2 regions of the Rhizobium sp. RHZ02 genome follow, and region 1 is predicted to be linked to the other one. Evidence: riboswitches for the same ligand, from Rfam matches in the RefSeq annotation. Region 1 holds a riboswitch; the other holds the start of a gene.
What was found. A riboswitch is a leader RNA that binds a small molecule or an ion and turns the genes downstream of it on or off. The one in region 1 is predicted to bind FMN.
Positions count from the first base shown of each region.

Region 2: linked by a shared signal. The riboswitch ahead of ribB (3,4-dihydroxy-2-butanone-4-phosphate synthase) and the one ahead of IB244_RS16605 (EamA family transporter) in region 1 are both predicted to bind FMN.

Region 1 is NZ_JACUZX010000010.1:48,883-53,305, reverse strand. It holds gene IB244_RS16610 (esterase-like activity of phytase family protein) at 1-1,771, opposite strand, end outside; partial or broken gene IB244_RS16605 (EamA family transporter) at 1,855-2,512, opposite strand; FMN riboswitch at 2,594-2,743, opposite strand; gene hupB (DNA-binding protein HupB) at 2,866-3,141, opposite strand; gene lon (endopeptidase La) at 3,349-4,423, opposite strand, start outside.
Region 2 is NZ_JACUZX010000001.1:311,965-316,387, forward strand. It holds gene IB244_RS01460 (elongation factor G) at 1-522, opposite strand, end outside; gene IB244_RS01465 (NADH:flavin oxidoreductase/NADH oxidase) at 970-2,073, shown strand; FMN riboswitch at 2,161-2,305, shown strand; gene ribB (3,4-dihydroxy-2-butanone-4-phosphate synthase) at 2,420-3,046, shown strand; gene IB244_RS01475 (hypothetical protein) at 4,219-4,423, shown strand, end outside.

The DNA of each region.
Region 1 (4,423 bases):
CCTTCTCGTCATCCTTCCATTCGCGCTGAACAGCCATCCACAGGGTGGCATCGTCGCCGGAACCGATGATCGTCACGCCTTCGAAGCCGTAGCGGATTTCGTTGGCGGTCAGTTCGCACGGCAGAGCGATTTCTTCCTTGATCTCGCCCTTCGGGTTTACGTGGTACAGCGCGTGCGGCAAAAGCTTCTCGCTGTTGCCTTCCGAGGCCAGCCAGAACCAGCCCTTCTCGTCGACGGCGATACCCTCGATATCGAGCTTTTGGGCCGGCTGGCCATCGCGCTTGACGGTCAGCGATTCGGTGATGACGGCCGGTTTCTTGGTGGCGTCGATAGTGTAGATCGTCGGCTGCATGCCGAGAACGCTGTCGCTGACGGCAAACAGCTGGCCCGGCTTTTCCGGAACGGCGGCAAGACCCGAAAGTGCTGCAAAGCCGAGCGGATTGCCCTCCTTCTCCGCCGCAACGATCTGCGGATAGGCCATTTCGCCTTCCGCAAGTTGATAGATCATTACGTGGGATCGCGGTCCGCCATCCTTGCCGAGATCGACTTCGTTGGCGGTGGCAAACAGATTGCGCGACGGGACGGCCACGCCACCCTCGGGCGAGACGCCGGACGGAAGGATCTGGACGAGTTGCGGTTCCGCGCCGGTATCCTTGTAGACGCCGACGACCGAAGCGCGCTCCGAAAGCAGGAAGATGTATTTCTGGCCGCCGAAGGTCGCGACCTCCAAGCCTTCCGGCTCAACACCCTTGGCGGAAGAGCGCTTGTCCGGATAGTGGCCGATATTGGCGACAGCGCGTTCGAACGAGGCACCGGATTCGTAAAGTACCTTTCCGGTCTTGTCGAAAATCGTGAAGCCGCGCGAGCCGCCTTGATAGTCGCCTTCGTTCGCAACGACCAGACGGTCGTTGTCCAGCCACTTCACGGCGTCGGGCTCGCGCAACACGCCCTTGAGTTCGCCGGTGAACCTCAGCGCGCCGTCGCGCTTGGTATCGATACCCGCGAGATCGACGCTGCCCGCAGGGAAGTGCGCCTTTACCGTTGCGGTCGCCGCGTCGATAATGACGATCTCGTTGTTTTCCTGCAGGGTCAGGGCGATCTCGTTCTGGTCGTTGAAGGAGACGAATTCCGGCTCCGGATCTTCGGGTGCGATGCCCGCCAGTCCAGTCAGCATCACGTGCTTGATCGAACCGCAATCGACCGCGCCGTTCTTGACCTGGAACACGACAAGGTTGCCTGCCGGCATCTGCGGAATCTTGCCGTCGTTCACCTCTTCGTCACGCTCGTTTTCGATCGCGATCGCGCCGAGCGTCTTGTCCTTGTTGAGTGCGATCGAATCCGGCTGCCCCCCAAGGTCGCATGCGTTCTCGATCTTCTTGGTGGCAACGTCGACGATCGCGAGACGCCCAGAAGGCTTTGCCTTGCTCTTCGACGTATTGACGGCAACGAGCGCCTTTCCGGCGGTTGATGTCACGGATGTCGGCTCGCCGTCCATCATCAGCGCGCCCCCGGCCTTCGGAGCCTTGGCGTCTGAGATATCGACAAAACCAATCGCTCCGAGTGGGCTGTCGCTATAGATCAGCGTCATGCCGTCGTCGGTAGCCGTGATGATTTCCGCCGAAGTGGCCGAGAGCTTGTCTTTCTCCTGTGGCAGGTTGGATGCCACCGGAAAGGTTGCGATACGATTGAAGACGGGCTCTGCGGCGGCCGGAAACGCGGCCGTCGCCAGGAGCGCCGCAACGAGCACTGTCTTGCGCGATACAGTTGTCATGAAATCCCCCATGAGTTCACACAAGGTTTTTCTGGGGGATGGGCATGACACCGGGATGACACCGATGTCATATTTTGAACGCGCTAGCGGGTCTCCCGCTCCTTCTTCATTTCGTTCCGCATGATGAAGAGCGATGCCCCAAGGATCAGCACCGCGCCCAACCACAGATAGCCGGTCGGCGCATAGCCGAAGACCAGCCAGCCGGCGAACACGTTGAGCGGCAGCTTGAGATCGTCGAATGGCTGAATGTAAGCGGCATCGGCTGCCGAATAGGCTAACGTCAGGAAAATACTGCGCCATCACGGTCAGGAGGCCCGCCGCACGGTTGCGGTCGCGGCCCATCGCGCAGGGCCGATATACTCACCAAGGTAGATGCGTGCGCCCATGATGATGAAGAACGGAGACGTCATTACCAGCGCAATCGCCTGCCAGATGGGTACTTGCGCAAGCCCCGCGACCCAGGTCGTTACCCCCAAAGGCAGCCAAGGCGACTCGTACAACATGACGCCAGTGATAACGCGTTCTCATTGCCCCAAGACCGGCGCGCCAGAGAAAGGGCAGCGAGAACACCAGGGCAAAGGCATATTGCCAGAAGGCTGCCGAGGCCGAGAGGAAAGCGAGCTTCATCGTCAGCCATTGCGTGACGATATTGAGGATAGAGAAGGCGATGCCCGCGGCAATCATCCAGGCAGCACCGACCATTGCTCGCGAAGCGGAAAACGTAGGGGAAGTCTGATTCATGTCTTTCTTTCCGAAACCAACACAAATCAGGACGCATGAGCGCGATATGCAGCGAGGGCAGAATCCACCCTCGCCCGCTCCGCTCATTCTCTTTCATCCGGACTGTAACCGTCGGCTCCGGAATTGCACCGGATCTGCTGACCCTCTCGGCACACGACCAAAAGGCGCTCGCGGGCTGGGGCCAAGGCCTTTACCGCCGGTAGGTACTTTCACCCCGCCCTGAGAACGGTCATTTCGTATGACATGCCGCGCGTGCCGACAAGGCCGCGAAAAGCAAAAAGGGTTCGGCCGTGGCCGAACCCTTCGAAACTTGTGCCGCCGGTCTCGTTGCCCGGCCGCCAAGTAAATTCATATCAGCCGTTGACGGCGTCCTTCAGGCCCTTGCCGGGCGTGAACTTCGGCACGTTGCGAGCCGGAATATCGACTTCTGCGCCGGTGGACGGGTTGCGGCCCTTCGTGGCTGCGCGATGGGAGACGGTGAAGCTACCAAAACCAGCGAGGCGAACGTCGCCCTTGCCCTTCAGTTCAGCCTGGACGACTTCGAAAACAGCATCAACCGCGGAAGCAGCGTCGGTCTTCGAGAGTCCTGCCTTTTCGGCAACTGCGGACACGAGTTCATTCTTGTTCATGTTTCCACCCCTTTCTAAATGGTTCGAAACGACTCAAATCTATAAGCCAGGCGCAGAATAGAGTTCATCAGGCCCGCCGCACCCCAAAGAGCCTGCAAATCAAGGAAATGCAAGCACCCGTGTGCCAATTTCACAAAAAAAGGCTGGCGAAAACGCCAGCCTTTTCAGGGTTTTTAAGCAATTGGGCACGAATGTGGCAAACAAAGCTCAGTGAGCTATGGTTGCACCCGTTTCGTCGAGCCCTTCGACCGTCGCGATGACGGGCGTTTCCACCGTGCCATCCCACTCGATTGCTTCCGGTCTGCGGACCAGCGCATGCTTAATCACCTCGCCCATGCGGGACACCGGGATGATCTCCATGTTGTTCTTCACGTTATCCGGAATCTCCGCCAGATCCTTGGCGTTTTCTTCCGGAATCAGCACCTTCTTGATGCCACCGCGAAGCGCTGCGAGCAGCTTTTCCTTGAGGCCGCCGATCGGCAGAACACGACCGCGAAGGGTGATTTCACCCGTCATCGCCACGTTCTTGTCGACCGGGATGCCGGTCATGATTGAGACGATCGCGGTTGCCATGGCAACACCGGCCGACGGACCATCCTTCGGCGTCGCACCTTCCGGTACGTGCACGTGGATGTCGCTCTTGTCGAAGCGCGGAGGCTCGATGCCGAAATCGACGGCGCGCGAGCGGACATAGGATGCCGCTGCGGAAATCGATTCCTTCATGACTTCCTTCAGGTTGCCGGTCACGGTCATGCGACCCTTGCCCGGCATCATGACGCCTTCGATCGTCAGCAGTTCGCCGCCGACTTCCGTCCAGGCCAGGCCCGTTACCACGCCGACCTGATCTTCGCGCTCTGCTTCGCCGTGGCGGAAGCGCGGAACGCCCAGGTAGTCGTCGATGTTTTCGGCCGTCACATGAACGGACTTCGTCTTGCCCTTGATGATCTCGGTGACCGCCTTGCGGGCGAGCTTCATCAATTCGCGTTCGAAGTTACGAACACCAGCTTCGCGGGTGTACTGCTGGCTGATCGCCATCAGGGCATCGTCGCTGACCGAGAATTCATTCGGCTGCAGCGCATGTTCCTTGATGGCCTTCGGCAGCAGGTGCCGCTTGGCGATTTCGCGCTTTTCGTCTTCGGTGTAACCGGCGATACGGATGACTTCCATGCGGTCCATCAAAGGTGCCGGAATGTTCAGCGTATTCGCCGTCGTGATGAACATCACGTCCGACAGGTCGTATTCGACTTCCAGGTAGTGATCCATGAAGGTCGAGTTCTGAGCC
Region 2 (4,423 bases), on a different contig from region 1:
GCTGACATCGATTGATTTAGCGGTCGCAACGCGGCTTCCGATATCCCTCGCTTCCATCATCGCTATCGGCCGCACCGCCAATTGCTTGGCGATGTCTGCAACGACGTCGAGGTAACGCGCTCCCATCCGGTCGATCTTGTTAACAAAGACAAGGAACGGAATGCCAAGTCGCTGCAGGGCGCGTACCAGCACTCGCGTCTGAGCTTGTACGCCTTCGACGGCCGATACGACCACAATGGCCGCATCGAGCAACCTCAATATTCGCTCGACTTCGGCGATGAAATCTGGGTGACCGGGAGTGTCGATCAAATTGACGTCCAGATCGTTGATCCGGAACGACACTACAGCCGCAGCGATGGTTATCCCGCGTTGTCGTTCTATGGCGAGGCTGTCTGTTTGGGTGTTGCCGCCATCGACACTGCCGAGTTTGGCGATTGCACCTGTATCGAAAAGGAGGCGTTCCGTAAGGCTAGTTTTGCCTGCATCCACATGAGCTAGGATGCCCAAATTTAATGTGCGCATGATCCATCAACTTCTCAAAAATTCGGGTTTGAACTTGTTGAGAAGTCACTCGGCGCATTGGGGCCTCCAGGATAGAGAACTATCTGTATCTCAAGTTGGCGATACCCTTAGAACTTGTAGTGATGCTGAGAAATTTCGTCAAGCGAGAGGCAGTCGACGGTGGCCTCTTCAGCAGAAGCTCATCGTGGAAGGTCCGCAGTGTGTGGATCGTCAAGAAATGAGTAGCAAGCGGTGAGCTAACGTAGAGAGGCAGACCGATCGCAGGGATAGCGTCGGAGCGGCGAGTATATGAATGCTATGAGCCAAGTGCCAGCGTCAAAACTGGAGTGCCATTTCTGCGGCCGGGAAGTGGCAACTCAAAGACAATATGTTATTGAAAAGCCCGCTCAACGGAAGCCGTTGAAAGTAGACCTCTTGAAATGGAATTTCCCTGATCAAGGAGACCCAATGCCAAACCCTGTTCTGTTTTCCCCTTTCCGGGTTGCCGGGCTGGAGCTTGCGAACCGCATCGTCATCGCGCCCATGTGTCAATACTCAGCGGAGAATGGATGCACTACTGACTGGCACCTTATCCACTTGGGGCAGCTTGCGCTCTCCGGCGCGGGTTTGCTGACCATCGAGGCTACCGCTGTAGTGCCAGAAGGGCGGATCACATTCGCGGATATCGGTCTCTACGATGACGCAACCGAAGCTGCCCTAGCTCGGACGCTGGATGGAGTGCGCCGATATTCGGATGTGCCGATTGCTATTCAGCTTGCCCACGCCGGTCGCAAGGCGTCGACAGATATCCCATGGCTGGGAGGCAAGCAGATCCCGCCAAACCACGATAATGGTTGGCAAACTGAAGCGCCTTCTTGCATGGCATTCCTTCCGGAGTACGTGCCGCCTACAGCGCTCGATCAGGAGGGACTAAAGCGTGTTCGCGACGCATTCGTCGCGTCGGCAAAACGTGCCGCCAGTATCGGCATCGACGCTGTCCAGATCCACGGTGCCCATGGCTATCTTCTGCATCAATTCCTTTCACCGTTGTCCAATCGGCGAACTGACGACTATGGCGGGTCGATCGAAAATCGAATGCGCTTTCCTCTCGAAGTCTTCGATGCCGTTAGGACTGCATTTCCGGCGGGCAGGCCCGTGACGATGAGGGTTTCGGCGACGGATTGGGTCGAGGGGGGGCTGAAACTGGCGGAGGTGATCGCCTTTGCAAAGGAGCTTGAGGCGAGGGGGTGCGACGCGATCCACGTATCGAGCGGCGGGCTGGATGCCAAGCAATCAATTCCAGTCGGGCCTAACTACCAGGTCCCACTTGCGCGGGCCATCAAGAATGAAATCAAGATCCCGGTCGTGGCGGTTGGTTTGATAACTGAGCCTGTGCAAGCTGAGGCGATCGTGGCCACCGGTGACGCGGATCTGGTCGCAATTGCACGGGCCGCACTCTACGACCCTCGTTGGCCTTGGCATGCAGCCGCAGCGCTGGGAGGTCAGGTATCCGCGCCTCCGCAATATCTACGGTCGCAACCTTCACAGTACAAGAATCTATTCCGACCCTAAGGTTTCTACTACGGAGTGCGGAAGGGAGTGTTCGGCAGTTTATCGCGACGTTCTCTTGCGAACTGATGCAGTGAATGTCTATGTTACGCATGTTCTCAGGGCGGGGTGTAATTCCCCACCGGCGGTATCGAGGCAACTCGGAGCCCGCGAGCGCCTTCGCGATAGCGAAGGGTCAGCAGATCCGGTGAGATGCCGGAGCCGACGGTCATAGTCCGGATGGAAGAGAGCAACGCAGGGGTCGTCGTGTTTGACGACGACTTGTATGCTTGTTCGCCCAAGGGAAAATTGTGGCTGTTAAAGGCCATGCACGCCGCTCACCGCGGCAACCCTTGAAAGGCAGAAGAGAATGGCAATTTCCAAGATTGATGATGCGATCGCCGCTATTGCGCGTGGCGAGATCGTCGTTGTTGTCGATGACCGCGACCGTGAAAACGAAGGGGATCTCGTGATTGCCTCCCAAGCAATCACTCCTCAATCGATCGCGTTCATGATGAACAACGCGCGTGGTCTCATCTGCGTTGCGATGGAAGGCGAAAGGCTCGACGAGCTCGATATTCCCCTGATGGTTCCGCGCAATACCGAAGTGCTCAAAACGGCGTTCACCGTGTCCGTGGACTATATCCCAGAAACAACAACCGGGATTTCTGCTGCCGATCGCGCAGCGACCGTTCGGGCCCTCGTCACCGACGGCTCTCGTCCCGAGGATTTTGCGCGTCCAGGACATATCTTCCCGCTGAGAGCCCATCCAAACGGCGTTCTCTCTCGTCCGGGCCACACGGAAGCAGCGGTTGACCTTGCCCGGCTTGCTGGTCTTTCACCATCCGGAGTGATCTGCGAAGTGGCAAACGACGACGGAACGATGGCTCGGCTACCCGAGCTGGAAGTGTTTGCTGAAAGACACGGTCTCCAGCTAATCACGATCGAAGATCTCATCGCCTATAGAACGTCCAGCCTGTCTTCTAAGGCCGCATGATTTTCGGAACTGCAGGCGCGATTTCCATTGGGGAATCGCGCCGAAGCTAAAGATGGACGTCAGCCGACGGACGGGTAGCAAAGTACGGCTGCGTGCGACATGTCCGCCATCGGATAGCTTTTTACGGGACGCTCCCTTCCCGTTGGTCTTTAGGCGGCTAAAAAACGCCCAAGTCTCGCGCCGCCGCGGCTCCTAAGGCTAATTCATCCAAGGGTGGGTCGGTCGCCAACACGTTTTCGGCCGTAGCGTTAGACCTGGATGGCGAAATAACTGAGCTCAGATCTCAATTGGCTCAAAAACTGCTATTGCAGAATGAGCAATTAAAGCAACTGCTTGCGCGTTATAGCGGGTATGGAGTCAAGCGGACCAAGTGATTTCGGTGTGGCCGGACCAGCATCCGACACGAGCTTGTTGTTGTCGTCTGAAAGATAAAGCCCTTTAGCGCCCGCTGCAGCAGCCCTAGCCGTAGCTTTGGGTTGCCGTCGACTTCCGCAGAGAAAATCAGGGAGTCGGATTCTTTTGAACTATCCGCTCAAGACTCAAGGTTTACCGCCGCCAATGTTCACTGTATGTTCTGCTTCTCCATAGCGAGGTTGATGGACAGTGAGAATCGATACCCGATTGCATCGAGATAAAAAGCGCTTAGCGCAAACAAAGCTGACTTCGTTGGCCGACGACCATCCTTTGCGGGAGAAATATTACCTCTGGATACAAGAACTCGATGACCTGATGGCCGGAAGCGAGGCTAGGTTCTCTGAAAGTGACTCTCGGAAGAATAACGCCGTCGTGCAAGCCGAACCGAGGGGAGTGGACGATGGTGATGAAGTCCTTGGTGATGAAATAGGTAGAACGGGAATCAATTTGCCTGTCGGCCCGGGAGTTGCTTGCAATGACAAGCGCCCAGTTCATTCTAGGCAGGCAGACCGGTTGAAATGCTCGGCAGGCGTTGACGAGCGAAGAAAAGAACTAATGGCCGAAAACCAATGGCTTCGTGACATGCTTGGGCGATATGGCAATGCGGTCGACGACGGGCGAAGGCACCGCGCCGCGTCCCCTAGCGGGGGGGCAGCCAGCAAACGATGCCTCTGACGGGCCAGTTGTCGCGCTTCTCGATAAGCCCCTATCGAATAAACGTTGAATGCTCTACCCTACAAAGCTCCAAGAAGCTTCGGTTGACCGAGATGACTTTGGAAAAGGGCAAAACCTACCACATCAATGGCGAAGGCACGAAGCGGCAGGAGGCAACCCTACGTCAACGCCTTCGGCTCAAGTGGCTGCCTTTTGGAGACGGCGCCAAACCCGAGGCGATTGATCAATACGAGAGGTTTCTTGCCCTGGCGGATGATGAACAGCGCGTGTTTGTGGCGACCCTCGACG